Regions from separate parts of the Micromonospora sp. DT178 genome, predicted to be linked through region 2. Evidence: riboswitches for the same ligand, from Rfam matches in the RefSeq annotation. Region 2 holds a riboswitch; the other holds the start of a gene.
The links. Region 2 has a riboswitch for glycine ahead of gcvT (glycine cleavage system aminomethyltransferase GcvT). Riboswitches for the same ligand answer to the same signal wherever they lie in the genome.

Region 1 (14,782 bases), on a different contig from region 2:
GACCCGCGCACTGCCCGGGATCAGCGAGTCGGTGCTGTCGGACCGGCTGGGCGAGCTCGTGCGGCTCGGGCTGGTCACCCGGACGGTCCGGCAGGGTCCCCCGGTGGGGGTGAGCTACGAGCTGACCGGGGCGGGCGCGGCACTGCTGCCGGTGCTCGACGCGTTGGGCCGGTGGGCGCACGAGAACCTTCCCGCCGAGCCGGAGACGGCCACGCCGCCGGGCTGCTGAGGGGCGCCGGCGCCGGGCGCAGCGTTCCGCGCCGGGGGCGGATGTGTGATCATCGGCGGATGCCGGTACGCGCCGAACACGACCGGAGCGTCCTGGCCGCGCTGCTCGGGCGGGACCCGGTGCTGCACGCGTACCAGCTGGGTGACCTGGACGACTTCTTCTGGCCGTACACCTCCTGGTTTCGCCGCGACGAGGAGGTCGCGTTGCTCTACCACGGCGCGGACCCGCCCACGCTGCTGGCGTTCGCGGCCCCGGCACGGGTGGAGCGGCTGGCGGCGCTGCTGCGTCAGCTCGCGCCGGTGCTGCCGGCCCGCCTGTGGGCGCACCTGTCCCCCGGCCTGGAGCCGGGGCTGGCCGGGGCGTTCCGGATGGACGCGGCCGGCCCGCACCACCGCATGGCGCTGACCGATCCGGCGCGGCTGGACACGGTGACCCCGGCGGGAACCGTGCTGGACGCCGCCGACCTGCCGGCGCTGCGCCGGCTGTACGACGTCGCCTACCCGGGCAACTGGTTCGACCCGCGGATGCTGGACACCGGCCAGTACGTGGGCGTGCGCGACGGCGGTGAGCTGGTGGCGGTCGCGGGGGTGCACGTGTTCTCCCCGGCGTACCGGGTGGCGGCGCTGGGCAACGTGACCACCCATCCCCGGTTGCGTGGGCGGGGGCTGGCCGGCGCGGTGGTGGCCGCGCTGTGCCGGCGGCTGCGCGAGCACGTCACGCACGTCACGCTCAACGTCAAGGCGGACAACGCGGCGGCGTTGCGGCTCTACGGGCGGCTGGGCTTCACCCGGGTGGCCGACTACGGCGAGTACGCGCTGAGCGCCCACGGTCGGTGACCGCCGGCGCCGAGCGGTGCCCATCCCGGCCGGCGGCCCGCGCGTGTGCGGTGCGATCAACTGCGGGTTGGCCGCGTCGGCGTCGACCGCCGGGACGACGTTGGCTCAGCCGCGGCGGCTGGGTGAGTCGAAGCGGCCGGCGCGGATCTCCCGCAGCGCCCTGCGGCGGGTGTCGCCGCGCAGGGTGTCGACGTAGAGCCGGCCGGCGAGGTGGTCGGTCTCGTGTTGCAGGGCGCGGGCGAGGAATCCGCTGCCCGAGACGGTCAGCGGCTCGCCGTGCTGGTCGAAGCCGTGGGCGGTGGCGTGCAGGGCGCGCGGCGTCGGGAAGTAGAGGCCAGGGATGGACAGGCAGCCCTCGTCGTCGTCCTGCAGTTCCTCCGACACCTCCAGCGTCGGGTTGACCAGGTGGCCGCGGTGCCCGTCGGCGTCGTAGACGAACACCTGGGCGTTGACGCCGATCTGGGGGGCGGCGACGCCGGCGCGGCCGGGGGCGCCGAGCAGGGTGTCCATCAGGTCGGTGACCAGGGCGCGAAGCTCGGCGTCGAAGCTGGTGACGGGCTCGCTGGGGGTGCGCAGCACGGGGTCACCGATGATCCTGATGGGGCGCATCGTCATGCCGGCAAGGTTATCGGTCGCCGGTGGTGGTGGCGGCGTCCGGGCGGGCGGCGACGAGGACCTCGATGCCGTCGAGGATGCGGGCCAGGCCGAACTCGAAGGCGCCGTGGGGGTCGGCGGCGGCCTGGTACTCCTGGCCGGCGGCGGTGCCGACGCGGGCGGCGAGGGGGTAGCGGCGCGGGTCGAGGGCCTTCTCCAGGTAGGGGGCGTGGGCCTGCCACCACTGCTGCTCGGTCATGCCGGTGCGCGCGGCGGCCTGGGCGGCCTCCACGGCGCTGCGTACGGCGCCGTGGACGTAGCCGGAGATGAGGGTGACGACGGCGTCCATCTCCAAGTCGGTCAGGCCGATGCCGTCGACGGCGCGCAGTTCGTACTCGTAGCGGGCGATGACGTTGGGGCCCAGCGGGGGGCGGGTGGTGGCGACCTGCAGCAGCCAGGGGTGGCGCAGGTAGAGCGCCCAGGTCTCGCGGGCGATGTGGGTGAGCCGGCCGCGCCAGCCGCCGGGCACGTCGTCGGGGCGGGCGGTCTCGCCGTAGACGGTGTCGAGCATGACGTCGAGCAGTTCGCCCTTGCCGGGGACGTAGGTGTAGAGGGACATGGTGCCCACGCCGAGCCGTTCGGCGACGCGGCGCATGGACAGGGCGGCGAGGCCCTCGGCGTCGGCCACGTCGATGGCGGCGCGCACGATGCGGTCCACGGACAGGTCGGGCCGGCCCTTGCGGCTGGTGCGTTCGCGGGTGCGCCAGAGCAGGGCGAGGCTGCGCGCGGGGTCGCCGGTGCCGCTGTACTCGGTCGTCATCCCGGCACTGTAGCGTGCGCCGTACCGTATGCTGTACGGTACGGCGTACGGCGCAAGTGGGACGGGGGCGCGGATGCACGACGACGGACCGGCCATCGAGGCCGAAGGGCTGCGCAAGCGCTACGGCGGCACCCAGGCCCTCGCCGGCCTCGACCTCACGGTGCCCGCCGGCACCGTGTGCGGCCTGCTCGGCCCGAACGGGGCGGGCAAGACCACGGCGGTACGGGTGCTGAGCACCCTGCTGCGGCCCGACGCCGGCACGGCCCGGGTGGCCGGCGCCGACGTGCTGCGCCACCCCGAGCGGGTCCGCGCCCGCATCGGCCTGGTCGGCCAGCACGCCGCGCTCGACGAGGTGCTCAGCGGCCGGCAGAACCTGGTGCTGTTCGGCCGGCTGCACCACCTCGGGAGCGCGCGGGCCCGCGCCCGGGCCGCCGACCTGCTCGCCCGCTTCGACCTGAGCGACGCCGCCGACCGGCCGGTCGGCACGTACTCCGGCGGGATGCGCCGGCGCCTCGACCTCGCGGCGAGCCTGATCCTCGACCCGCCGGTGCTCTTCCTCGACGAGCCCACCACCGGCCTCGACCCGCGTGCCCGCGCGCAGGTGTGGGACGCGGTGCGCCGGCTCGTCACCGACGGCACCACCGTGCTGCTGACCACGCAGTACCTGGAGGAGGCCGACCAGCTCGCCCACACCGTCCGGGTCGTCGACGCCGGCCGGGTGATCGCCGACGGCACCCCGGAGCAACTGAAGTCCGCGCTCGGCGGCGACCGCGTCGAGGTCGTGCTGACCCGCGCCGACGACCTGGAGAAGGCGGTACGCGTCGTCGGCGCCGCCGTCACCGCGACCCCGCTCGTCGACGCGGCGGGCCTGCGCCTGAGCGTCGCCGTCACCGGGCGGGTGACCGCGCTGGCCGCCGTGCTGCGGGCCCTGGACGACGCCGGGTTGACCGCCGCCGACGTCGCGGTGCGCCGCCCCACCCTCGACGAGGTGTTCCTGCGGCTCACCGGCAACGACTCCCCCACCACCCGCCCCGACCGGGACAGGGTGGGCGCATGAGCACGACGGGCGTACCCCCCGCGCCGCGCCGCCTGCGCTGGGCCGTCGCCGACGGCGTCACCCTCACCGGCCGGGCGCTGGCGCACTGGCGGCGCCAACCCGGGCAGTTCGTCGTCGGGCTGCTCTTCCCGGTGCTGATGGTGCTGATGTTCGGCTACCTGTTCGGCGGCGCGATGAGCGTGCCCGGCGGCGGCGACTACCGCGAGTTCCTGCTGCCCGGCATGTTCGCCATGACGGTGCTCTTCGGCATCGAGTCGACGTACGCGGCCGTGGCCACCGACACGGCGCGCGGCGTCACCGACCGGTTCCGGTCGCTGCCGATGACGCCCTCGGCGGTGCTCACCGGCCGCGCCGCCGCCGACCTGCTGCACTGCGCCGCCGGCCTGGCCGTCATGCTCGCCTGCGGCGTCGCCGTCGGCTGGCAGTGGCGGGCCGGGGCCCCGGCGGCGCTGGCCGCCGTCGGGCTGCTCCTGCTGCTGCGCTTCGCCCTGATCTGGGTCGGCATCCACCTGGCGCTGCTGCTGCGCAGACCCGAGTCGGTGGTGATGCTGCAGATCCTGGTCTGGCCGGTCGGGTTCACCTCCAACGCGTTCGTCTCCCCCGACACCATGCCCGGCTGGCTCGCCACGCTCGCCGGGTGGAACCCGCTGTCGGCGACCGTCGGGGCCTGCCGGCAACTGTTCGGCAACCCCGGCTGGGGCGGCGAGTCGTTCGCCGCGCAGCACGCCGTCGTGCTCGCCGTGGCGTGGCCGCTGCTGCTGATCGCCGTGTTCGGGCCCCTGGCGGTACGCCGGTACCGCGGGCTCGGCCGGTGACCGACGCTCTCCGCGCCCGCCAGGCGGGCGCGGGGCGGGGCCTGGCAGGGCGGCGGCAGGCCTGCGTTGGCGCAGCGGCCGCCGGCGCACCGCGGCGAGCACGTCGAAGACGTGCCGCAGCAGCGTCCCCAGTGCCTCCCGTTCCGGCGCGTCACTCACCCCGCTAACGTGACAGCGCTGTTGCGTTCGATGGGTGAGAGCAAGGAGTGGGCGATGGCCGAGCGATATCCCCTGGTCGAGCCGTACGCGCACGGGATGCTCGACGTGGGTGACGGCCAGCGCGTGTACTGGGAGACCTGCGGCAATCCCGACGGCAAGCCCGCCGTCGTGCTGCACGGCGGGCCCGGCTCCGGCTGCGCGCCCGGCTGGCGGACCCTGTTCGACCCGGCCCGCTACCGGGTGACGCTGTTCGACCAGCGCGGCTGCGGTCGCAGCACCCCGCACGCCGCCGACCCGGCCGTGGACCTGTCCACCAACACCACCGACCACCTGATCGCCGACATCGAACTGCTACGCGCACACCTCGGCGTGCAGCGCTGGCTGGTGCTCGGCGCCTCCTGGGGCGCCTCCCTCGCCCTGGCGTACGCGCAACGGCACCCGGAGCGGGTCAGTGAGCTGGTGCTGTTCAGCGTGACCGCCGGCACCCGCCGGGAGATCGAGTGGCTCACCCGGGACATGGGGCGGATCTTCCCGGCCGAGTGGGCCCGCTTCCGCGACGGCGTGCCGCCGGCCGAGCGCGACGGCGACCTGGCCGACGCGTACGCCCGGCTGCTGGCCGACCCGGACCCGGCGGTGCGCGAGCGGGCGGCACGACAGTGGTGCGACTGGGAGGACACCCACGTCGCCACCGCACCCGGCCACCGGCCCGACCCCCGCTACGCCGACCCGGTGTTCCGGATGCTGCAGGCCCGGCTGGTCACGCATTACTGGCGCAACGGGTGCTTCCTGCCGGAGGGGCAGCTGCTGCGCGAGGCGGGGCGGCTGGCCGGCATCCCCGGGGTGCTGCTGCACGGCAGGCTCGACATCAGCAGCCCGCCGGAGGTGGCGTGGCAGCTGGCGCAGGCCTGGCCCGACGCCCGGCTGGAGCTGCTGGAGGCCGCCGGGCACGGGTCGGGCAACGGCATGGCGCAGCGGGTGGTGGCGGCGCTGGACGACTTCGCCGAGCGCCGCTGACGAGTCGACGCCGCTACGCCACGGCCTCCTTGCCGTCGCGCACCACGAACTCGCCGGCGGCGCTGGCCCCGAATCCGCTCCGGCGCAGGGTGAGCGCGACGGCCCCCGCGCCGCCGCCGGCCACCGTCGAGTCGGTGATCCGGTAGGACGCCGGGGTCGCGCCGTCGGCGAACAGGCGCTTGCCGTCGCCGACGACGACGGGGAACTGCAGCAGCCGGTAGGTGTCGACGAGCCCCGCGTCGTGCAGGGCGCGCGCCAGCTGCCAGCTGCCGTGCACCTGCAGCTCGCCGCCCGGCTGCTCCCTGAGCCGCCGCACCTGCGCGACGATGTCGCCGCCGCGCAGCACGGTGGTCTGTCCCCAGGCCGCGTCGGCGTCGGAGAGGGTGTTGCTGACGACGTACTTCGGCCCCGTGTTGAGGGCGGTGGCCACCAGGTTGTCGGGGTCGGTGACCTGCGACCAGTAGCCGCGCATCATCTCGAAGGTGCGGCGTCCCAGCAGGAAGGCGTCGGCCTGCCGGAACCACCCGTCGACGACGTCGAGCTGGCCGTCGCCGCTGTGCGGCACGAGCCAGCCCCCGCGCGTGAAGCCGTTGCTGGTGTCCTCCTCGGGCCCGCCGGGGCCCTGCATGACGCCGTCGAGGCTGACGAAGGTGTGGACGCTGATCTGCATGCGATGCCTCCCTGGCAGGGGCCTGCGGGATGTGCAGGCTGGGGTTGCGGTGTGTTCCTCCGGCGGAGCGCCGCCCACCCGAAGCCTGCCGCCGACGACAGGAACTGTCAAGACAAAAAATATTGTCGGCGGCGGTGACAGGACTCCCGGGAGGGCAGCGGGGGCGGCCCGGGCTACGGCACCATCCAGGACAGCACGGGCGTCGCCTGCAACCCGACCAGCACACACATCAGGGCGAGCAGCAGCACGCTCGGGCCGAACATCCGCCGGAACAGGTCGCCCTCCCGGCCGGTGAGTCCGACCGCCGCGGCTGCGATCGTGAGGTTCTGCAGGCTGATCATCTTGCCGAGCGTGCCGCCGGAGGCGTTGGCCGCGGCCAACAGGACCGGATCGAGGCCGGCCCGCTGCGCCGCGGCCACCTGAAGCGCGCCGAACAGGGAGTTGGACGACGTGTCCGAGCCGGTAAGGGCGACACCGAGCCAGCCGAGGACCGGCGCCAGCACGGCGAAGAGGCCGCCCGCGCCGGCCATCCAGACGCCCAGCGTGGCGACCTGCCCGGCGGCGTTCATGGTGAACGACAGCGCCAGCAGCCCGACCACCGTCAGCACGGCCCACCGCAGCTCGAACAGGGTCCGCCCGTAGAGCCCGACGGCCTCGCGCGGTGCCACCCGCAGCAGCGCCACCGTGATCAGGCCGGCCACCAGCAGCAACGACCCGGGGGCCGCGAGCCAGGCGAAACGGAACGTCGTCAGGGGCGACGGGTCACCGGACGCGGTGACCACGTGCAGTCCGGGCCAGGAGACCGCGAGCGTGCCGGCGTCGAGCAGCCGCTTGACGACCGGCACCTGGGAGACGGCGAAGACCACCACGATCGTCAGGTACGGCGCGTACGCCCGCCACCGCGACCCCGCCGGCTCCGGCGCGTCGGGCTCCGGCGGCCCCCCGCCGACCGGCACGACAGCCGTGCGCCGCACCACCTTGCGGCGGACGACGAGCAGCAGGACGCCCATCCCCGCGAACGCGGCGGTGATGTCGGCCAGGGCGGCCGTCAGCCAGTTCGCCGTGACGAACTGGGCTACCGCGAACGCGCCGCCGCACGCCAGCGCCGGACGCCACAGTTCGCGTACGCCCCGCCGGCCGTCGGCGGCGGCGAGCACGACCAGCGGGACGACGACCGCGATCACCGGGACCTGCCGGCCGGCCATCATGCCCAGTTCGGTGGCGGGCAGCCCGGTCACGCCGGCCAGCGTGGTGATCGGCAGGCCGAGCGGTCCGAAGGCCGCCGGCACCGTGTTGCCGACCAACGCCACGGCGGCCGCGCGCAGCGGGGTGAAGCCGAGGGCCAGCAGCATGACCGTGGTGACGGCGACCGGCGTGCCCTGCCCGGCCAGGGCCTCGAGCAGCGAGCCGAAGCAGAACGCGATCACCATGGCCTGCACGCGGCGGTCGTCGCTGATCCGGGCGAAACCCTGCCGCAGCGTGTCGAAGTGCCCCGTGTGCACGGTCAGGCGGTGGATCCAGATCGCCGTGCCGAACGTCCAGGCGAGCGGGAAGAGGGCGAAGGTGGCGCCCTGGGCGGCGGCCAGCAGCGTCTGCGGCAGCGGCATCCGCCACAGCCCCCAGGCCAGCACGACCGCCACGGACAGCGCGCCGAACGCCGCCACCCAGGCCCGCGTACGCACGACTCCGAGCAGCACGAACAGGGTCAGCAACGGCAGCGCGGCGCAGGCTGCGCTGAGCGCGAGCGACCCGCCGACGGGTTGCAGGGGTTGCTGGTACATCGCGGACCGCCTCGGCTGCGGACGCCCTGGCCCGGGTGGCGGGCAGTACGGCTCATCTCACCCGACGCGGCCGGCGCGACGCCTCTTCCACCGTGCGCAGACCGGCGCGCCAGTGCGTGCGGGACCGGCCCGGTGATGGCCGGGGTCCCGTGAGCCACCGGCGAACGCGGTGGTGGCCGGATCCCGGCCCGCGCAGCTCAGCGGGCGGCGAGCGCGGCGCGCACCGGGGCGGCCTTCGCGGCGGCCTCGGCGACCTCGGCGTCGGGATCGCTGCCCCACGTGATACCCCCGCCGGCCCACACGTGCACCCGCTCGGCGTCCACGGCGGCGGTGCGGATGGTCAGGCCCAGGTCGATGCGTCCCGGGGCGACCCAGCCGAGCGCGCCCATGCTGGCGCCCCGGCCGACCGGCTCCAGCGCGGCGATGTGCTCCAGGGCGGCGAGCTTCGGGGCGCCGGTGACCGAGCCGCCGGGGCAGACCGCGCGCAGCAGGTCCGCCAGGCCGAGTCCGTCGGCGACCGCCGCGGACACCGTCGACTCCGCCTGCCACAGGTCGCACCACCGGCGTACGGCGAACAGCTCGTCGACGCGCACGCTGCCGGTGCGGGCGACGCGGGCCAGGTCGTTGCGTTCCAGGTCGACGATCATCACGTGCTCGGCGCGTTCCTTGGCCGAGGCGAGCAGCTCGGCGCGGCCGGCGGCGGTGGCCGGCCGGGTGCCCTTGATCGGCCTGGTGATCAACCGGCCGTCGGCCAGCTCCACCAGGGTCTCGGGGCTGGCGCAGCCGATCGCCCAGCCCGCCCCGGCGAGGGTGCCGCCGTAGCGGGCGCCGGGCAGCCCGGCGAGCCGGCGCAGGGCCGGCAGCGGGTCGCCGGTGTAGCGGGCGGCGGCGTGGCCGACGAGGTTGACCTGGTAGACGTCGCCGCGGCCGATCGCCGCGCGGACCGCCGTCACGGCGTCGGCGTGCTGTCGCGGCGTCCAGCTCTCGGCCCAGTGGCCGTGCCACCAGTGCGTGTCGGGTGCCGCGGTGGGTAGCGGTGCGGCCGGTGCGTGGCCGTAGACGACCACGGCGACCTCCGGCAGCGCGGGGACGGGGTTGGCCGCGCCGGCGGGCGCGCCGACGAGGGCCGCGCCGGCGGCGGCGGAGACGTAGAGGGCGGCCCCGCACACCCCGGCCGGGTCGTGGCGCCCGGCGGGGCGGGCCAGCTCGTGCAGCGGCAGGTCGTGCGCGGCGAGGAACTCCTCGGCCCGCGCCGCCGGGTCCCCGCCGTCGGCGGGCCGCCACTGCCACCGGGCCCGCTCGACGAGCGTACGGCGGCAGCGGGCCGGTGCCCCCGGTGTCTCGACCCCTAGCCCTGGGAGCGTTTCCACGCCGTCCGGCCCATCATGCCTCATCCGTTCAGTGGATTTCGAAGAAACCACGTCCATACGTGCTCGATGTTGGCCGGTTTCGCTTGGTACTGTGCGTCACTGGTCATGTGAACCATGACACAGTGCCCCCACAGTCCGGAGATCCCGATGTGCCAGCACCAACCCACCTGCCCCTCCGCCGAAGCGACCGACCGGGAAGCCGCCCGAGTCCTCGCCTGCTTCCCTGAGCAGGGCTGGAGCCTGCTCTGCAACGGTGTCATCGTCTTCGAGGACACCGGCGAACTCCTCCCCGACGGCAGCAGCATCGCCCCGCACCGCGGCCCGGCCCGACACGCCCTCGTCGCCTGACCCTGTCACGCTGCGTCACGCATTCCAGACACGTCGATCAAGGCTAGTCCCCCGGTCGGGACACCCCCCGCCCAGGTCGGCGCACCCGCCGGGGCGGCACCACGACCGCCCCGGCGTCACGCGTCGTCAGCTCTCGAACGCCTCCGGAGCCGGGCAGGAACACACCAGGTTCCGGTCGCCGTACGCGCCGTCGATGCGCCGCACCGGCGGCCAGTACTTCCCGGCCCGCTGCACCCCGGCCGGGTACGCGCCCACCGACCGCGGGTACGGGTGCGGCCACTCGTCCGCGGACACCATCGCCGCGGTGTGCGGGGCGTTGGCGAGAGGGTTGTCGCCGGCCGGCCACTCCCCCGACGCCACCCTGTCGATCTCCGCCCGGATGGCGATCATCGCGTCGCAGAACCGGTCCAGCTCGGCCAGATCCTCACTCTCGGTGGGCTCCACCATCAGCGTCCCCGCCACCGGGAACGACATCGTCGGCGCGTGGAACCCGTAGTCGATCAGCCGCTTCGCCACGTCGTCCACGCTCACCCCGGTCGCCTTCGTCAGCGGCCGCACATCCAGGATGCACTCGTGCGCCACCAGGCCCTTGTTGCCCGCGTACAGCACCGGGAAGTGCCCGCGCAGCCGCGCCGCCACGTAGTTCGCCGCCAGCACCGCCACGCCGGTGGCCCGCACCAGCCCCGCCGCGCCCATCATCCGCAGGTACGCCCACGGGATCGGTAGGATCCCCGCCGACCCGTGACGGGCCGCCGAGATCGCCGGCCGTCCGTCGACGTGCACGCCCAGCGGATCACCCGGCAGGAACGGCGCCAGGTGCGCCCGCACCGCCACCGGACCCACCCCCGGACCGCCGCCGCCGTGCGGGATGCAGAACGTCTTGTGCAGGTTCAGGTGCGACACGTCCGCCCCGAACTTCCCCGGCTTGGCGAACCCGACCAGCGCGTTGAGGTTCGCCCCGTCGACGTACACCTGACCGCCGGCGTCGTGGACCTTCGCGCACAACGACGCGATGCCCGTCTCGTACACCCCGTGCGTCGACGGATACGTCACCATGATCGCCGCGAGGGCGTCCCGATGCTTGTCGATCTTCGCGTCGAGGTCCACCAGGTCGATGTTGCCCCCGTCGTCGCAGCCCACCACGACGACCCGCATGCCGGCCATCACCGCGCTGGCGGCGTTGGTGCCGTGCGCCGACGACGGGATCAGACACACGTCCCGGTGCGCCTCGCCCCGCTGCCGGTGGTACGCCCGGATCGCCAGCAGACCCGCCAGCTCACCCTGCGAACCGGCGTTGGGCTGCACGCTGACCGCGTCGTAGCCGGTCACCTCCGCCAGCCACCCCTCCAACTGGGAGATCATCTCCCGGTAGCCGGCGGTCTGCGCGTCCGGCGCCAACGGGTGGATGTGGGCGAACTCCGGCCAACTCACCGGCTCCATCTCGGTGGTGGCGTTGAGCTTCATCGTGCACGACCCGAGCGGGATCATGCCCCGGTCCAGGGCGTAGTCGAAGTCCGACAGCCGCCGCAGGTAGCGCAGCATCGCCGTCTCCGAGTGGTGACTGCGGAACACCGCGTGGGTGAGGAAGTCCGACGTACGCGCCAGCGCCGCCGGCAACGCGCCCCCCACCGGCGCGTCCGCCACGGCCACCGCCCGCCCGGCGACGGTGGCCCCGAACGCGTCGCACACCTTCCGCAGGTGCGCGACGGTGGTCGTCTCGTCGCAGGACACCCCCACGTGGTCGGCGTCGACCAGCCGCAGGTTCACGCCCCGGGCGGCGGCGTCGGCGACGACCGCCTCGGCGCCGCCGGGCACCCGCACCAGGACGGTGTCGAAGAACGCCTCGTGCACCACCTCGACGCCGTCCACGCCCCGCAGCGCCGCCGCCAGCCGGGCCGCCATGTCGTGGGTACGGCGGGCGATCCCCCGCAGCCCGTCCGGACCGTGGTAGACGGCGTACATGCCGGCCATCACCGCCAGCAGCACCTGCGCGGTGCAGATGTTGCTGGTCGCCTTCTCCCGCCGGATGTGCTGCTCCCGGGTCTGCAACGCCAACCGGTACGCCGGGTTGCCGTCCGCGTCGCGCGACACCCCCACCAGCCGGCCGGGAAGCATCCGCTCCAGCCCCGCCCGTACCGCCAGGTAGCCGGCGTGCGGCCCACCGAAGCCCATCGGTACGCCGAAACGCTGGGTGGTGCCGGCGGCGATGTCGGCGCCGATCTCCCCCGGCGCACGCAGCAGCGTCAGGGCCAGCAGGTCCGCCGCCACGGTGACCAACGCCCCGACGGCGTGCGCCGCCTCGACCAAACCCGCCTGGTCACGCACCGCCCCGGACGCCCCCGGGTACTGCAGGTGCAGCCCGAAGAACTCCGCCGGCAACTCGTCGCGCTCGGTGTCGACGATCCGCACGTCGATGCCGAGGGGCTCGGCCCGGCTGGCGATGACCGCGATGGTCTGCGGCAGGGTGTCGGCGTCGACCACGTACACCGGGCTCCTGCTCTTCGACGCGCGGCGCGCGAGGGTCATCGCCTCGGCCGCGGCGGTGCTCTCGTCGAGCATCGACGCGTTCGCGGTGGCCAGCCCGGTCAGGTCGGTGACCATGGTCTGGAAGTTCAGCAGCGCCTCCAGCCGCCCCTGGCTGATCTCCGGCTGGTACGGCGTGTACGCGGTGTACCAGGCCGGGTCCTCCAGCACGTTGCGGCGGATCACCGCCGGGGTGTGCGTGCCGTGGTAGCCCAGACCGATCATCGACACCACGACCGTGTTGCGGGCCGCCAGGGCCCTCAGCTCGGCGAGGGCGTCGTGCTCGCTGGCCGGCTCCGGCAGGTCCAGGGTGCCGTGCCAGCGGATCACCTCGGGAATCGCCGCGTCCATCAGCTCTTCGACCGAGCCGTAACCGACGGCCTCCAACATCCGGCGCTCGTCGTCCGGATCAGGGCCGATGTGGCGGGCGGCGAACTGCTCTACGGTCATGGGCGGCACTCCCGGGGGCGAGGTCGACAGGTCGGCCTCCCCCTCTGTCGCGCCCCGCGAGGCGCTCCACAGTGCCTGCCCACGAGGTCCTTTTGCCTGAGAGGTTCCGGGGAGGATTTGCCCCTTCGGCGCCGCCCGAGGTGCTGCTGGGCGGTCTCTCCCACGTGGGTGCTGCCGGCATGGTCAACGCTACCAGCGCCGGATCACCCACCGGAGGTCGTACCCCCGCCGGGCGCGGGCGACGGTGGACCACCCACCAGCCCCCGTGACCCCGCCGGGACCGCTACCGGCCGACGCCCGTCAACCCCGTCGGCACCGTCGGCACCGCGGCGGCGGCGGCCGTCCGGTCGGCCAGCGCCGGCAGCAGCCGCCCCAGCGGCGCGTCGACGGTCAACGCCGCATACCCGTCGCCCCGCGTCGGCCCCTGGTTGACGATCACCACCGGAACGCCCAGCTTCGCCGCGCGCACCACGAACCGGCGACCCGACATCACCGTCAACGACGAGCCCAGCACCAGCAGCAGCCGCGCCCGCGCCACCAGCGCGAAACAGCGGGCCACCCGGGCCGCCGGCACCGTCTCCCCGAAGAACACCACGTCCGGCTTCAGCATGCCGCCACGGCAGAACGTGCAGTCGACCGTACGGAAGCCGGCCACCTCGTCGTCGGCGAGATCCACGTCACCGTCCGGATTGACCGCCGCGACCCGCGCGTCGAAGTCCGGGTTCGCCTCCCGCAGCCGCCGGTCCAACTCCTCCCGCGAGGTCTGGTTGCCGCAGCCCAGGCACACCACCTCGTCGAGGCGGCCGTGCAGCTCCACCACCTGCGAGCTGCCCGCGGCGGTGTGCAGCCCGTCCACGTTCTGCGTGATGATCCCCTCGATGAGCCCGCCACGTTGCAGCCGCGCCACCGCCCGGTGCCCCTCGTTCGGGGCCGCCCGCGCGATCGTGCGCCACCCCAGGTGGCTGCGCGCCCAGTAGCGCCGCCGCGCCTGCGCGTCGCGCGTGAACGCCTGGTACGTCATCGGGGTGTGCCGCCGCGCCGCGCCACTGGGCCCCCGGTAGTCCGGGATGCCCGACTCGGTGGACAGCCCCGCCCCGCTCAACACCACGACACCACCGCCGGCCACCAGGCCGGCCAGCGCGTCGACCGTCTCCGTCACCCGTCCATGCTGCCTCAGGCAACCACCCTCCCGCGAACACCCGGGCACCGACGTCGCCCCCGACACCGGCCCGGCCCCCGTCGACCGGCCACGCCGTGGTCCGACGGCGGCTAGGTTGGCGGTATGCGCGTCGTCATCGCCGGAGGACACGGCAAGATCGCCCAGCTGACCCACCGCGAACTCGCCGGACGCGGCGACACCGCCGTCGGCCTGATCCGCAACCCAGACCACGCCGCCGCGCTGCGTGCCGCCGGCGCCCAGCCCGTCGTGGCCGACCTCGAACACGTCGGCGTCGACGAACTCGCCGCGCACCTGCGGGGCGCCGACGCCGTCCTCTTCGCCGCCGGCGCCGGCCCCGGCAGCGGCGCCGAACGCAAGGACACCGTCGACCGGGCCGGCGCCGCCCTGCTCGCCGACGCCGCGCAACGCGCCGACGTGCGCCGCTACCTGCTGATCTCCTCGGTGGGCGTGGAAGGCGCACCACCCGCCGGCACCGACGAGGTGTTCGCGGCGTACCTGCGGGCCAAGAAGGCCGCCGAGGACGACCTGACCGGCCGCGACCTCGACTGGACGATCCTGCGACCCGGCCGGCTCACCGACGACGCGCCCACCGGGCGGATCACCCTCGCCCGACACGCCCCCTCGGGCGCCGTGACCCGCACCGACGTCGCCCGGGTGCTGGTCGCCCTGCTCTACCACCCGCGCAGCGCCGGCGCGATCCTGGAAGTCGTCGCCGGCGACACCCCCATCGCCGACGCCGTCGCCGCCGTCGACCGGCACTGACCCGACGTCGCTACTCTCCGACCACCGCACGCAACTGCGCGCTGAGGGCCCCAGCAGCCGCCGCGTCGGTACGCAACTGCTCCGACTGCTCCGACAGGTACGCCTGCCACCGGCTCAGGTGCTGCTGCGCCGCCGCCACCGCCGCCACCAACGCCATCTGTCGGCCCTCCAACT
Region 2 (14,782 bases):
TCGTCCCGAACGGCTCGCTGGGGGAGTACCAGGTCCTCAGCGCCGGGGAACGCGAGGCCGTCGTGCGGACCGCGGTGCAGGCGGCACCGGCCGGCTTCTCGGTGGTTCCCGGCGTGTCGGCGTACGGCGCGGACGAGGCGCGACGCTGGGCGGACCAGGCGGCCGAGGCGGGCTGCCAGGCCGTGATGCTGCTGCCGCCCACCGCCTACCGCGCCGACGACGCGGCCGTGCTGGCCCACTACCGGGAGGTGGCCAAGGCCGGCCTGCCGATCGTCGCCTACAACAATCCGCTCGACACCCGCGTCGACCTCACGCCGGCACTGCTGCGGCGGCTCTTCGACGAGGGCCTCGTGGTCGCGGTCAAGGAGTTCAGCGGCGACGTCCGCCGCGCGTACGAGATCGCCGAACTCGCTCCCGGCCTCGACCTGCTGGCCGGCGCCGACGACGTCGCCCTCGAACTGCTGATGGCCGGCGCGGTCGGCTGGATCGGCGGCTACCAGAACGCCATCCCGGACAGTTGCGCCCGCCTCTACCAGGCCGTCGTCGCCGGGGACCTGGCGACCGCCGTGCCGCTGTACCGGACGCTGCACCCGCTGCTGCGCTGGGACTCCCGGTCGGAGTTCGTCCAGGCGATCAAGCTCTCCATGGACGTGGCCGGCCGGCCGGGCGGACCCACCCGCCAGCCACGCCAGCCCCTGCCCCCGGCGGTCGTCACCGAGATCCGGGAGACCACCGAGCGGCTTCTCGCGGCGGGTCACCGCTGATGCGCACCAACCGCGTCATCCACGTGGTCGACTCGCACACGGAGGGGATGCCCACCCGGGTGGTCACCGGCGGAGTCCCGGTGATCCCCGGCGCCACCATGGCGCAGCGCCGGGAACACCTGATGGCCCACCTTGACCACCTGCGCACCTTCCTGATGTACGAGCCCCGGGGCCACTCGGCCATGTCCGGGGCGATCCTGCAACCCCCGACCCGGCCGGACGCCGACTTCGGCGTGATCTACATCGAGGTGTCCGGCTGCCTGCCGATGTGCGGCCACGGCACCATCGGCGTGGCCACCGTGCTGGTCGAGACCGGGATGGTCGAGGTCACCGAGCCGGTGACCACCGTACGCCTGGACACGCCCGCCGGACTGGTGGTGGCGTCGGTCGCGGTGACCGCCGGCCGCGCCACCGCCGTCACGATCCGCAACGTCCCGTCCTTCGCCGCCGCGCTGGACGCCGTGGTGGACGTTCCCGGCCTGGGACGGGTCCGCTACGACCTGGCCTACGGCGGAAACTTCTACGCAGTGGTGGACCTCGCCGAGTTGGGGCTCAGCCTCGACCGCGTCCACAGACAGCCGCTGCTGGAGGCCGGACTGGCCATCATGGCGGCGGTCGACGCCACCGACCGGCCGGTGCATCCGGAGCAGCCGGAGATCTCCGGCTGCCGCCACGTGTACCTGGCCGGCGAGGGCTCGGACGCCCGCCACTCCCGGCACGCCATGGTGATCCACCCGGGCTGGTTCGACCGGTCGCCCTGCGGCACCGGCACGTCGGCGCGGATGGCGCAGCTGCACGCCCGGGGCCTGCTCCCGTTCGACCGGGACTTCGTCAACGAGTCCCTGCTCGGCACCCGGTTCGTCGGGCGACTGGTCGGCACCACCACCGTCGCGGGTCGCCCGGCGGTGGTGCCGACCGTCACCGGGCGGGCCTGGCTGACCGGCACCGCCCAGTACTTCCTCGACCCTGACGACCCCTTCCCGGCGGGATTCCTGTGGTGAGTGAGCTGATTCGGAGTCGTTCCCCGCAGTGCCCGAGCGACGTGGTCGTCCAGCGGGCCGCGGCAACGCAGGAGGAGGTCCGGGCGCTGGCCGCGCGGGCGCGTACCGCACAGGCCGGGTGGTGCCGGGAGGGGCCGGCCGGCCGCGCCTCGGCCCTGCGCGCGGCGGCCGACCGGCTGCGCGACCGGGCCGACGCGGTCGCCGACCTCATCGTCCGCGAGGTCGGCAAGCCGGTGAGCGAGGCCCGCGCCGAGGTGGACCGCGGGGCGGCCATCCTGGACTACTACGCGCAGGCCTGCTACGCCGCGACCGGTGACGTGCTGGCACCCTCGCTCCCGGCGCACCAGCCCGGCCTGCTCTTCACCGAACGCCGCCCGCGCGGCGTCGCCGGGCTGGTCACGCCGTGGAACTTCCCGCTGGCCATCCCGCTGTGGAAGGCCGCACCGGCGCTCGCCACCGGCAACGCCGTGCTGCTCAAGCCCTCCCCGGACGCGCTCGCCTGCGGCGAGGCCGTCGAGGGGCTGTTCGACGGGCTGCTGCCGAACGGGCTGCTGCACGTCGTACCGGGCGGGACGGAGACCGGGCGGGCGGTCGTCGAGGCGAGCGACGTCGTCTCGTTCACCGGGTCCGCGACCGTCGGCGCTCAGGTCGCGGTCGCGGCCGCCCGCGCCGGGCTGCCGGTGCAGGCGGAGATGGGCGGCCAGAACGCAGCCCTGGTGCTGCCCGACGCGGACCTCGGGCAGACCGCCGCGCTGCTGGCCAACGCCGCGATGGGGTACGCCGGACAGAAGTGCACCGCGACCCGGCGGATCGTCGTGGTGGGAGACGCGCGGGAGTTCACCGAGGCGCTGGTGGCCGCGGTGGCGTCGTTGCGGTTCGGCGATCCGGCCGAGGCGACCGTGGTCGCCGGCCCGGTGATCGACGCGGCGGCCCGCGACCGGGTCCTCGACGCCGCCGAGGCCGCGCGGGCGAGCGGGGCGCGGCTGCTCACCGGCGGCACGGGCGGCCCGTCCACCGCCGACGACGGCTGGTACGTCGCGCCGGTGCTGATCGACGGGCTCGACCCGGCACACCCCGTGGCCCGGGAGGAGACGTTCGGGCCGCTGGCCACGATCCTGGCCGTGCCGGACCTGACCAGCGCCGTCGACCTGATCAACGACGTGCGGTACGGGCTCGTCACCTCCGTGCACGGCCGCGACGTCGGAGCGCTGCTCGACGTCGCCCGGCGGGTCGACACCGGCCTGATCCGGGTCAACGCGCCGACGACCGGAGTGGACTTCCACGCGCCGTTCGGCGGCGAGAAGGCCTCCAGCTACGGCCCGCGCGAGCAGGGCACCGCCGCCCTGCACTTCTACACCTCGGTTCGCACCGTCACCTTCGCGGCGCCGCCGCGACCCAACTGACCCACCCCACCAACCACCCCCGTCAAGGAGCCGCTGTGACCCGCGCCGACCTGCGTACCGGCAGCCACGACCTGCCGGTCAGCCCCGCGCTCGAGGAGTTCATGCTGTCCGGCTGGGCGGACACCGAGCAGTACGACCTGCCGGTCGACGAGGTCGCCGGCTGGGCCGCGACCCGGCGCGCGCGACTGCACGACCTGTTCCCCGGCCAGCGCCTGGTGGTCCCGGCCGGAGAATACAAGCAGCGCTCCAACGACCAGAACTTCCGCTTCCGGCCCCACTCGGCCTACACCTGGCTGACCGGCGATCAGTCCTCCGACGGCGTCCTGGTGATCGAACCCGACGGGGACACCACGCTGTTCCTGCGCCCACGCTCGGGGCGCAAGGACGGCGAGTTCTTCCGGGACCGGGTCTACGGCGAGCTGTGGGCCGGCCGGCGCCCCACGCTGGGGGAGAGCAGCCGGCGGCTCGCCCTGCCGACCCGCCACGTCGCCGAGCTGGCGCCGGCGCTGGCCGGGGCGCACACGCCGACCCGGGTGCTGCGCGGCGTCGACCGGGGCGTCGACGCGCTGCTCGGCGGCGGGGCCACCGCCGGCGATGCCGAGTTCGCCACGGTGCTGGCCGAACTCCGCCTGCTCAAGGACCCCTGGGAGATCGCCCAGTTGGAGCAGGCGGTGGCCACCACGACCCGGGGCTTCGAAGACGTGGTGCGGGCGCTGCCGATGGCGATGCGTACGTCCGAGCGGTATCTGGAGGGGGTGTTCTGGCAGCGCGCCCGGCTGGAGGGCAACGACGTCGGCTACCAGTCCATCGTGGCCGCCGGCGCGCACGCGGCGACCCTGCACTGGAACGACAACGACGGGCCGGTCCGCGACGGTGACCTGCTGCTGCTCGACGCCGGGGCGGAGACCCGGTCGCTGTACACCGCCGACATCACCCGGGTGCTGCCGGTCTCCGGCCGGTTCAGCCCCTTGCAGCGTGACCTGTACGAGCTGTGCCGGCGGGCCAACGACGCCGCGCTGGAGTGCCTGCGGCCGGGCGCGCGGTTCCGGGCTTTCCACGAGGCGGCGATGACCGTGCTGGTGCACGGGCTGGCGGATCTCGGGGTGCTGCCCTGCACGCCGGAGCAGTCGTTGGCGGAGGACTGCGGCCTGCACCGCCGGTGGACCCTCTGCGGCTCGGGCCACATGCTCGGGCTGGACGTGCACGACTGCGCCGCCGCCCGGTCCGACACCTACCTGGACGGCCGGCTCGCGGCCGGTCACGTGCTGACCGTGGAACCGGGACTGTACTTCCAGCCGGACGACGAACTCATCCCCGCCGAGCTGCGCGGGCTGGGCATGCGCATCGAGGAGGACGTGCTGATCACCGACGACGGATACCGCATGCTCTCCGACGACCTGCCCCGCCGCGCGGACGACGTCGAGGCGTGGATGCACCGCATCGCTTCATGACCACCGCCAGCCCGGACGTCGTCGTCATCGGGGCGGGCATGGTCGGCGTCGCCTGCGCCTACTACGCCGCCCGCGCCGGACTGACCGTCACCGTGGTCGACCGGGGCGGAGTGGCCGCCGGCACCACCGGCGCCGGCGAGGGCAACATCCTCGTCTCCGACAAGCCGCCCGGGCCGGAGCTGGCGCTGGCCCGCCACTCCGTCGCCCTGTGGCGGGAACTCGGGGAGACCCTGGGCGCGGAACGCATCGAGCTGGAACACAAGGGCGGCCTGGTGGTGGCCGCCTCGCCGGCCGAACACGCCGCGCTGCGGGCGTTCGCCGCGAGCCAGCGCGGGGCCGGGGTCGAGGCGTACGAGGTTGCCGCCGACGCGTTGCCCGACCACGAGCCGCACCTGGCCCGGGACCTCGCCGGCGGCGTGCACTATCCGCAGGACACGCAGGTGCAGCCGATGCTGGCCGCCGCCCACCTGCTGCGCGCCGCCCGGGTGCGGGTGCTGACCGGGACCACGGTCGTCGGTGTGCGCCGCGACCCCGCGGGAGCGGTCCGGGGCGTGGTGACCGACCGGGGAACGCTGCACACCACGACGGTGGTCAACGCCGCCGGCGTCTGGGCCGGCGAGGTCGCCGCCCTGGCCGGCGTCGAGCTGCCGATCCTGCCCCGGCGCGGCTTCATCCTCGTCACCGAGGCGCTGCCGCCACTGGTCCGGCACAAGGTGTACGCGGCCGGCTACGTCGCCAACGTCGGCCGCAGCACGGGCGACCTGGAGGTGTCGCCGGTGGTGGAGGGCACCAGGGCGGGCACGATCCTGATCGGCTCCACCCGGGAACGGGTGGGATTCGATCCGACCTTCCCGCTGCCGGCGCTGCGCCGGCTGGCGGCGGGAGCGGTCCGGCTCTTCCCGGTCCTCGGCCGGGTCTCGGCGATCCGCGCCTACCGGGGGTTCCGGCCCTACAGCCCCGACCACCTGCCGATGATCGGCGCCGATCCCCGGGTGCCGGGCCTTTACCACGCCGCCGGCCACGAGGGGGCCGGGATCGGTCTCGCCCCGGCCACCGGGCACGCCGTCGCGGCGCTGCTGACCGGGCGCCGCCCGGACGTGGACCTACGACCATTCGCCCCGGAGCGCCATGATGTTCACCTTTGACGGCCGTCCCGTCCCGACCGACGGGCGACGGACGATCGCCGCCGCGCTGCTCGCCGCCGGCGTCCGCTCGTGGCGCCGGACCCGGGTCGGTGACCGACCCCGGGGGATCTTCTGCGGGATCGGAATCTGCTTCGACTGCCTGGTCCGCGTCAACGGGGCCTCGTCGCAGCGCGCCTGCCTGGTCATCGCCCGCCCGGGCGACGTGGTCGAGACCCACGACGACGGGCCGCGGCCGTGACCGCGTACGACGTGGTGGTGATCGGCGCCGGACCGGCCGGGCTGGCCGCGGCGGCCTCGGCGGCGCGGACCGGCTGCAGGGTGGCGGTGCTGGACGCCGGGCTGCGGCCGGGCGGGCAGTTCTGGCGGCACCGGCCCGACGCGGACGGCAGCGGCCACCCCGACTGGTCGACGTTCGCCCGGCTGCGCGAGCAACTCGGCCGGGTCGACCACCGCGCCGACGCCGCCGTCTGGTTCGTCGAGTCCCGTCGGGCCACGTCGGGCTGCGCCGGTCCGGAGTTCACCGTGCAGACCCGATCGGGGGCGGTGCACGGGCGCCGGCTGGTCGTCGCCACCGGCGCCCACGACCGGGTCGTGCCGTTCCCGGGCTGGGACCTGCCCGGGGTGGTGACCGCCGGCGGCGCCCAGGCCCTGCTCAAGGGCCAGGGGGTGACCTTCGCGCGGCGGATCGTGGTGGCGGGGACGGGACCGTTCCTGCTGCCGGTCGCGACCGGCCTCGCCGAGGCGGGCGGCACCGTCGTCGGCGTCTACGAGGCGAACGACCCGGCGGGGTACGCCCGTCACCTCCGTGCGGTCGCCGGCGCGGCCGGCAAGCTCGCCGAGGCCGGCCGCTACGGCTGGCGGATGCTCCGGCACACGGTGCCCTACCACCGCCGGACGGCGGTGGTGGCCGCGCACGGCACCGACCACGTGACCGGGGTGACCGTCGCCCCGGTCGGTCCCGGCGGCACCGTGTCGGTCGGCACCGGCACCGAGGTGGAGTGCGACGGCCTCGCGGTGGGCTTCGGATTCACCCCGCAGGTGGAGTTGGCCGTGGCCCTGGGCTGCGCGACCCGGCTGGACTCCGACGGCAGCCTGGTGCTGGCCGTCGACGCGGCCCAGACGACCTCGGTGCCGGGGGTGTACGCCGCCGGTGAGGTCACCGGCGTCGGCGGCGCCGCCCTGGCGCTGGTGGAGGGACAGCTGGCCGGGGGCGCCGCCGCGCTGTCTCTCGGCCGTCCGCCGCCCTGGTCGGCCCGCCGGCACGACCGTCTGCTGCGTGCCCGGCGTCGGCTGCGCCGGTTCGCGGCGGCGCTGCACGCGGTCCATCCCGTGCCGGCCGGCTGGCCGGACTGGTGCGCCGACGACACGCTCGTCTGCCGGTGCGAGGAGGTGCCCGCCGGAGCGGTCCGGCGGGCGGTGCGTGAGCTGTCCGCCACCGATGCCCGTGGCGCGAAGCTGCTGACCCGGGCCGGGATGGGCTGGTGCCAGGGGCGGGTCTGCGGCTACGCCACCGCCTGCCTGGCGGCGCGGGAGGCGGGCCGGACGGCCGGTGCGGCCGACCTGGCCGGGTACGCGTCCCGTCCGCTGGCGCAGCCGGTCACGCTCGGCGAACTCGCCGCCGAAGAGTGAGAGTCACACGGCGTCGCCGGTCACGTGGTGCCCGGCGACGCTTCCTCGGAGCCGGGCCGGGCCCGGCCGGTCGCGCGACCTGCGGGTGTGGCCGCCGCGCGAGCGCTGGCGGCCACACCGGCGTGGCGCGGGTCCTCAGTACTGCGACCGCACGGTGACCCCGCTGAACGCCTGCTTGGCGTGCAGGCTCACGTAGTGGTAGCCGGGGGCCGGGTTGTCGATCGTGATCGTCTCACCGTTGCCGCTGGTGACCGACCGTTGGGTGTACGTGCTCGTGGTGGCCCAGCCGCTGCGGCTGTAGTACAGGTCCGCGTCGCCGGTGCCACCGGACGACGTGATGGTCAGGCTGGCGGTGCCGGCCGGAACCTGGAGGTAGAGATAGTACAGGTTCCCGGCGGTGGCCTGGAGGTTGCCGCGCTGACAGTTGCGGCCCAGCGTCCGTACGTCGCCGCCGGTGCACTCGGGCAGCGCGGCGGGGTCGCCGGTGACGGTGACGTTCCGGGAGGTCCTGGCGGTGGCGCCCTTGTCGTCGGTGACGGTGAGCGTGACCGGGTACGTGCCGGCGGCGCGGTAGGTCTTCGTGGGGTTGGTCGCCGTCGAGGTGGTGCCGTCACCGAAGGTCCAGGACCGGGCGGCGATGCTGCCGTCGCCGTCGGTGGACTGGTCGGTGAAGGTGGCGCTCAGCCCGGTGGTGGCAGACGTGAACGCCGCGACCGGGGCCTGGTTCGCGGGCGGGTTGGTGGCGCCGCCGCAGTTGCCGGCCGAGCAGGCGTCCAGCCAGGCGTACCAGTCGGCGTCGTAGCGGTTGCCGATGGTGCCGGTCAACAGCGTGCGGGCGGCGTTCCAGTTGCCCGTGCGGTAGTGCCCGAGCAGCGTGGTGACGTCGCCGCGGTGCGACTGGAGCATGTACCGCACCGCCAGGTAGCCCCACCGGTAGACGCGGGTGGTGTCGTGGCTGTACGTGGTGTCGAAGAGCGTACGCAGCGGGTATGTCTTCTTTCCGGCCTCGGTGATCGCGGTGCCGTAGGTCAGCTCCCGGTACGAGTACGACACGTACTCGGCGAAGCCCTCGATCCACCAGATGGTGGGGGTGGCGATGTTGTCGGTGAAGTCGCCGTACATGTTGAAGCGACCGTCGAGGTAGTGGGTGTACTCGTGGTTGAGGTTCCAGATCTCGAAGGTGGGGCGCAGCCACTCCGCCTCGTAGGCGATGAAGCGCGGCTGGTTCCCGGCGACCGCCGGGTCGCCTTCGAGGTACATGCCGCCGTTGTTCGTGTCGATGCCGAACATCGGCCCGCCGTACGTCTGGTAGTCGGCGCTGGAGTCGAAGACCACCACCTCGATGGTCGTGTTGCGGTCGTCGGCGACCGGACCCTTGTCCGCCGCCACCGAGTGGAAGTAGGCGTCCTGGTTGCGCATGCTCGCGCACGCCCAGTCGAGCTGGGCGGAGGTCATCTGCTGGGCGCGGACGCGGATGGTGCTGCCGCAGGTGAAGGTGACCGGCAGGATCGCCGCGGCCAGGCGCGCCTGGAGGTCGCAGGTGTCGTAGTAGGCGCAGTTCGCCTTGTCGTAGTAGTCGGTCATCTCCGCGACGCCGACCCAGAGGGTGGCGGTGGAGCCGGTCATCGCGCTCAGGTCGAGCAGGCCCCGGGCCAGCGGCCGCACCTTCGACCGCAGGGCGGTGTGCTGGAGGAAGCGGCCCAGTTCGCGGCCGGCGTTGGAGACCAGGTAGCCCCGGTCGGTGCCGAGCAGGGCCCGTTTGCCGGTGGCGAAGGCGTACAGCGTGTCCAGCACGCTCGGATCGGCGCTGACGGCGCTGACGAACTCGGGCACCTGGTGGCCCCGGAACAGCACGGTGTGGACGTTGTTGACGGCGTTGAGCATCCACCGCGACGAGTCGTACGAGCTGTTGTAGCCGGTCAGCAGCCGCTTCACCACGTACAGGTAGCGGGCGTTCTCCTCCGCGCTGTCGATGAGGGTGACCGCCTCGGCCAGCACCTCGCCGTTGACGTCGTTGACGTCGCCGGAGCGGCCGTTGGCGAAGAACGTGTCCAGCCCGGCGCGGATGGCGGTGCGCAGGCCGGGGCCGTACGAGCCCACGGTGGCGGGGTGGTTCCACTGCACGTAGTACCCGGCCCGCAGGTACAGCACGAGCTGGGCGGTACCCGTGCCGTTGGTGCCGTCGTAGGCGGCGGCGTTGTCCCGCAGCCCGTACGCCACGCTGGTCATCTGCGCCTCGCGGAAGGCCTGGGAGGCGTCGCTTCCGGAGAGGCTGAACAGGGTGTTCACGCAGTCGGTGGTGGACGCCCTGATCTGCTGCACCAGGGCGCTGCCGGTCCGGCTCGTGAAGTCGCCGACCGCGCAGGGCGCGGCGGCCGCCCCGCGCGTCGACGGGGCGTTGCGCCGCCCCCCGTCGTCGGGCCGGTCGTAGTCGCGGCGCAGCTCCGCACGGGACGAGGGGAGCGGGGCCCGCTCGCTCAGCGGCAGCGGCGCCCGCCGGACGTGGGCGTCACCGGCGCCGGAGCCGAGGCCGGCGTCGCTCGGGGCGGCGCCGGTCGGCCTGGGCGGTGGCGCCGCGTGCGCGGTGCCGGAGGAGGCCGTCGGGGTCAGCGCGAGCGCCAGCGCCAGCGCGAGCGGGACGGCGGGCCAGCCGCGTCGGTTTCGTGTTCTCGTGGTTCTCACGGGTCGCCTCCTGGCGTTCGTGGTCCGGCCCGGTGGCCGGCAGGTGGTGGCGGTGTGGAGTGGCGGCGGCGTCGATTCCCGTCGATCAGGTGGGGGTCCGCGCCGTAGGTGGCCAGTACAATGGCACACATCACACATCGTGTAAAGGATCGCCGATGATCGATATAGGCGACGATCCGACTACCGTGCGTTGTCGTTGACAGCCGCTCGGGCGGTCGCCTACGGTCTGCGGGCAATCCACAAGTACATAGACGCCGTTCGAACCCGCGCGGGAGAGATCCCGACCGTCCGTCGGGGCGCCGAAGGAGCAAACTCCCAAGAAACTCTCAGGCCCCGTTACCGCTCGGGTGAGGCGAACTCTGGAAAGCAGACGATCAGTCGTCTCACCCACGGTGCAAGCCGCCAACCGGCGGTGAAGCTCTCAGGTCGATGACAGAGCGGGAGGCAACCGACCGTACGACGCGACCGCGTCGGAACGAGGGAGGCCTCCGTGCATCAAAGTCCGACGACCCTGCTCCACCCACCCCTGCACACTGTGCACGCCGAACTCGGCGCCCGGTTCACCGGCTTCGCCGGCTGGTCGATGCCGCTGCGCTACGGCAGCGAGACCGCCGAGCACCGCGCGGTACGCGAACGTGCCGGCCTCTTCGACCTCAGCCACATGGGGCAGCTCGAGGTGTCCGGGCCGCACGCCGCGGCGGCGCTGGACCACGCGCTGGTCGGACACCTGTCGGCGGTGCCGGTCGGCGGCGCCCGCTACACCATGCTCTGCGACGAGACCGGCGGCGTGCTCGACGACCTGGTCGCCTACCGGCTCGCCGCCGACCGGTACCTGCTGGTGACCAACGCCGTCAACACCCGCACCGCGCTGGCCGCGTTGCACCTACGCTGCGCCGGACACGCGGCGACCGTCGCCGACCACACCGCCGAGCGGGCCATCATCGCCGTGCAGGGCCCACGTGCCGCCGACACGGTGCGGGCCGTGGTCGGCGCGGAGCCGACCCGACTGCGCTACTACACCGCCACCGCCGTGGACGTCGGTGGACGGCCGGCGATCGTCGCCCGTACCGGATACACCGGCGAGGACGGGTTCGAGTTCTTCCTCCGGGCCGCAGACGCGGAAGACGTCTGGCGCGCGCTGCTCGCCGCCGGCGCCGGGCACGGGCTGACGCCGGCCGGGCTGGCCTGCCGGGACACGCTGCGCATCGAGGCCGGGATGCCGCTGTACGGGTGCGAGCTGCACCAGGGCGTCACCCCCTTCGAGGCGGGCCTGGGACGGGTGGTGTCCTTCACCAAGCCGGGCGACTTCGTCGGCCGGGCCGCGTTGGCCGAGCGCCGGGACGCCGGGGCCGCCACCGTCCTCGTGGGATTGACCGGAACCGGGCGACGCGTGCCGAGGACCGGCCACCCGGTGGTCGCGCTGGCAGACGGCGTACCGGCGCGGCCCGTCGGCGTGGTCACCAGCGGTGCGCTGTCACCGGCGCTCGACCGGCCCGTCGCGATGGCCCACGTCCACGCCGACGCGATCGAGGCCCGGTCCCGGCTGGGCGTCGTCGTGCGAGGAACCACCGAGCCGGTGCGCACCACCCCGCTGCCGTTCTACCGCCGTCCGCGCTGACGCTAACCGACCCATCCCCCAGGAGTGACGACCATGGACGTACCCGCGCGTCTGCGCTACAGCCGCAACCACGAGTGGATCGACGACACGGCCGAACCGGCGGCCGTGGGCATCACCGCGTTCGCCGCCGCCGCCCTCGGCGACATCATCTACGCCGAACTGCCCGAGCCGGGCACCCACCTGAGCGTGGGCGAGGTCTGCGGCGAGGTGGAGTCCACCAAGTCGGTGGCCGAGCTGTACATGCCGGTGAGCGGCGAGATCGTCGCCACCAACGAGGCGGTCGTCGCCGACCCGGACCTGATCGGCACCGACCCGTACGGGGCGGGCTGGCTGGTGCGGGTGCGGCTGACCGACGCGCCGGCGCTGATGACCGCCGACGAGTACCGCGCCTACCTGGCCGACGCCGACGGGGCGGGTGCGGCATGACCCTCCTCGACCGTGAACTGATCGACGTCGACCCGGAGATCGCCGAGGCGGTCGCCGCCGAGCTGCACCGGCAGCGGCGGACCCTCGGCATGATCGCCTCGGAGAACCACGCGCCCCGGGCGGTCCTGGAGGCGCAGGGCTCGGTCCTCACCAACAAGTACGCCGAGGGCTACCCCGGCCGGCGGTACTACGGCGGCTGCGAGCACGTCGACACCGTCGAGCGCCTGGCGATCGAGCGGGCGAGGCGGCTCTTCGGCGCCGCGTACGCCAACGTGCAACCGCACTCCGGCAGCCAGGCCAACGCCGCGGTGATGGCGGCCCTACTCGACCCCGGGGACACCATCCTGGGCCTCGACCTCGCGCACGGCGGCCACCTGACCCACGGGATGCGGCTCAACTTCTCGGGCCGGCTGTACCGGGCGGTGGGCTACCGGGTGGACGCCGAGAGCTTCCTCGTCGACATGGACGCCGTCGAGCGGCTGGCGCACGAGCACCGGCCGAAGATGCTGGTGGCGGGCTGGTCGGCGTACCCGAGGACCCTGGACTTCGCGCGGTTCCGCCGCATCGCCGACGCCGCCGGCGCGTACCTGCTGGTCGACATGGCGCACTTCGCCGGGCTGGTCGCCGCCGGGCTGCATCCCAACCCGGTGCCGCACGCCCACGTGGTCACCCTGACCACCCACAAGACGCTCGGTGGCCCGCGTGGCGGCGCCATCCTCAGCGCGGACACCGACCTGGCCCGGCGTCTCGACTCGGCGGTCTTCCCCGGCCAGCAGGGCGGCCCGCTGGAACACACCATCGCAGGCAAGGCGGTGGCGTTCCGCATCGCCGCCGGCGAGGAGTTCCGCGACCAGCAACGGCGCGCCCTGCGCGGAGCGCGGATCGTCGCCGGGCGCCTGGGCGCCGCCGACGCCCACGACGCCGGCATCCGGGTGGTCGGCGGCGGCACCGACGTACACCTGGTGCTGGTCGACCTGCGCGCGGCGAAGCTGGACGGCCTCCAGGCGGAGCGGCTGCTCCAGAGCATCGACGTCACCGTCAACCGCAACGCCGTGCCGTTCGACCCCCGTCCGCCGATGGTGACCTCGGGACTGCGGATCGGCACGCCGGGGCTGGCCACCCGGGGCTTCGACGACGCCGACTTCGCCGAGGTCGCCGACATCGTCGCCACCGCGTTGACGACGGGCGAGGGCGGCGAGGAACTGCGGGCGCGGGTCCGCCGCCTCGCCGACCGGCACCCGCTCTACGCGGGCCCCACGGCCCGCCCGTGAACCAACCGCCGGGGCGCGTGCGGACACCGCGCTCCCGGCGGCACCCACCCCGCCCGCCGCCGTCAGGCGACGGAATCGGGATTCGGCTCTCCGGAAAGGCGTTCCATGCCGAACAAGCTCCTGCTCCTGGCCGCGGAGAACGACCGCATGCGCGCACTGGTCTCGCGATCGTCCCTGACCCGAGGAATCGTCCACCGGTTCGTCGCGGGCGAGGAGGAACGTGAAGTGGTCGGGGTGGCCCGCCGGCTCGCCGGGGTGGGCCTACAGGTCACGATCGACCACCTCGGCGAGGGGACGACGGCGCTCGCGCAGGCCGAGGCCACCCGCGACACGTACCTCGCGCTGCTGCGGTCGCTGCACGCGGCGGACCTGGCCACCGCCGCCGAGGTCTCACTGAAGGTCTCGGCGCTCGGTGGGTCGTTGCCGGGCGACGGGTACGGGCACGCCCTGCGGCTCACGCGCGACGTCTGTGCCGCCGCCGCGGCCGTCGGCTCAGGCGTCACGATCGACATGGAGGACCACACCACCGTCGACGCGACCCTCTCCCTGCTCGGCGACCTGCGGGCGGAGTTCCCGTGGGTCGGCGTCGCCCTCCAGGCGTGCCTGCGGCGCACGGCGGACGACTGCCGGCGGCTCGCCCACCCGGGCAGCCGGGTCCGCCTGGTGAAGGGCGCCTACGCCGAACCCGCCTCGGTGGCGTTCGTGAGGAAGCGCCAGGTCGACGACGAGTTCCGGCGGTGCCTTCGCATCCTGATGGAGGGGCAGGGGTATCCGATGGTCGCCACCCACGACCCGAAGCTCATCGAGCACACCCTGCACCTGGCGCGGCAGGGCGGGCGGAGCGTCGAGGACTTCGAGTTCCAGATGCTGTACGGGATCCGCGAGAACGAGCAGCTGCGACTGGCCTCGGGCGGGAACCGGATGCGGGTCTACCTGCCGTACGGCCGCGACTGGTACGCGTACTTCATGCGGCGACTCGCCGAGAAGCCGGCGAACCTGCTGCTGCTGGCCCGCTCGTTCACGCCCGGTTCCGCCAATTGAGCCACCGCCGCCGGGTGCGGCCGACGCGACAGGAAGTGCGGTCATGATCAGCGTTTTCGATCTCTTCAGTGTGGGCATCGGGCCGTCCAGTTCGCACACCGTCGGGCCGATGCGAGCGGCCCGGACGTTCGTGGCGGGCCTGAAGGCCGACGGGTTGCTGGCCGGCACCGCCCGGATCCGGGCCGAGCTGTTCGGTTCCCTGGGGGCGACCGGGCATGGCCACGGCAGCGACCGGGCGGTGCTGCTGGGGCTGGCTGGCGAGGCCCCGGAGACGGTCGACACCGACACGGTCGACGGGCGGGTCGCCCGGGTCCGTGTCGAGCGGCGGTTGGGCCTGCTCGACGCGCACGA

Region 1: another riboswitch for glycine. It lies ahead of gcvP (aminomethyl-transferring glycine dehydrogenase); the one in region 2 lies ahead of gcvT (glycine cleavage system aminomethyltransferase GcvT).

What each region holds. Positions count from the first base shown of each region.
Region 1 covers NZ_JBNCKV010000011.1:27,666-42,447, reverse strand. The annotation lists gene ACLQ22_RS21045 (winged helix-turn-helix transcriptional regulator) at 1-229, shown strand, start outside; gene ACLQ22_RS21040 (GNAT family N-acetyltransferase) at 289-1,065, shown strand; gene def (peptide deformylase) at 1,171-1,680, opposite strand; gene ACLQ22_RS21030 (TetR/AcrR family transcriptional regulator) at 1,691-2,479, opposite strand; gene ACLQ22_RS21025 (ATP-binding cassette domain-containing protein) at 2,553-3,536, shown strand; gene ACLQ22_RS21020 (ABC transporter permease) at 3,533-4,351, shown strand; gene pip (prolyl aminopeptidase) at 4,565-5,524, shown strand; gene ACLQ22_RS21010 (dihydrofolate reductase family protein) at 5,538-6,194, opposite strand; gene ACLQ22_RS21005 (L-lactate permease) at 6,368-7,975, opposite strand; gene ACLQ22_RS21000 (chorismate-binding protein) at 8,173-9,396, opposite strand; gene ACLQ22_RS20995 (DUF5999 family protein) at 9,493-9,693, shown strand; gene gcvP (aminomethyl-transferring glycine dehydrogenase) at 9,820-12,666, opposite strand; glycine riboswitch at 12,741-12,839, opposite strand; gene ACLQ22_RS20985 (NAD-dependent protein deacetylase) at 12,950-13,825, opposite strand; gene ACLQ22_RS20980 (NAD(P)H-binding protein) at 13,949-14,608, shown strand; gene ACLQ22_RS20975 (DivIVA domain-containing protein) at 14,619-14,782, opposite strand, start outside.
Region 2 covers NZ_JBNCKV010000021.1:24-14,805, reverse strand. The annotation lists gene ACLQ22_RS28315 (dihydrodipicolinate synthase family protein) at 1-764, shown strand, start outside; gene ACLQ22_RS28310 (proline racemase family protein) at 764-1,765, shown strand; gene ACLQ22_RS28305 (aldehyde dehydrogenase family protein) at 1,762-3,168, shown strand; gene ACLQ22_RS28300 (aminopeptidase P family protein) at 3,204-4,619, shown strand; gene ACLQ22_RS28295 (NAD(P)/FAD-dependent oxidoreductase) at 4,616-5,764, shown strand; gene ACLQ22_RS28290 ((2Fe-2S)-binding protein) at 5,751-6,002, shown strand; gene ACLQ22_RS28285 (NAD(P)/FAD-dependent oxidoreductase) at 5,999-7,393, shown strand; gene ACLQ22_RS28280 (collagenase) at 7,529-10,075, opposite strand; glycine riboswitch at 10,335-10,427, shown strand; glycine riboswitch at 10,433-10,513, shown strand; gene gcvT (glycine cleavage system aminomethyltransferase GcvT) at 10,566-11,693, shown strand; gene gcvH (glycine cleavage system protein GcvH) at 11,727-12,119, shown strand; gene glyA (serine hydroxymethyltransferase) at 12,116-13,390, shown strand; gene ACLQ22_RS28260 (proline dehydrogenase family protein) at 13,496-14,431, shown strand; partial or broken gene ACLQ22_RS28255 (serine dehydratase beta chain) at 14,475-14,782, shown strand, end outside.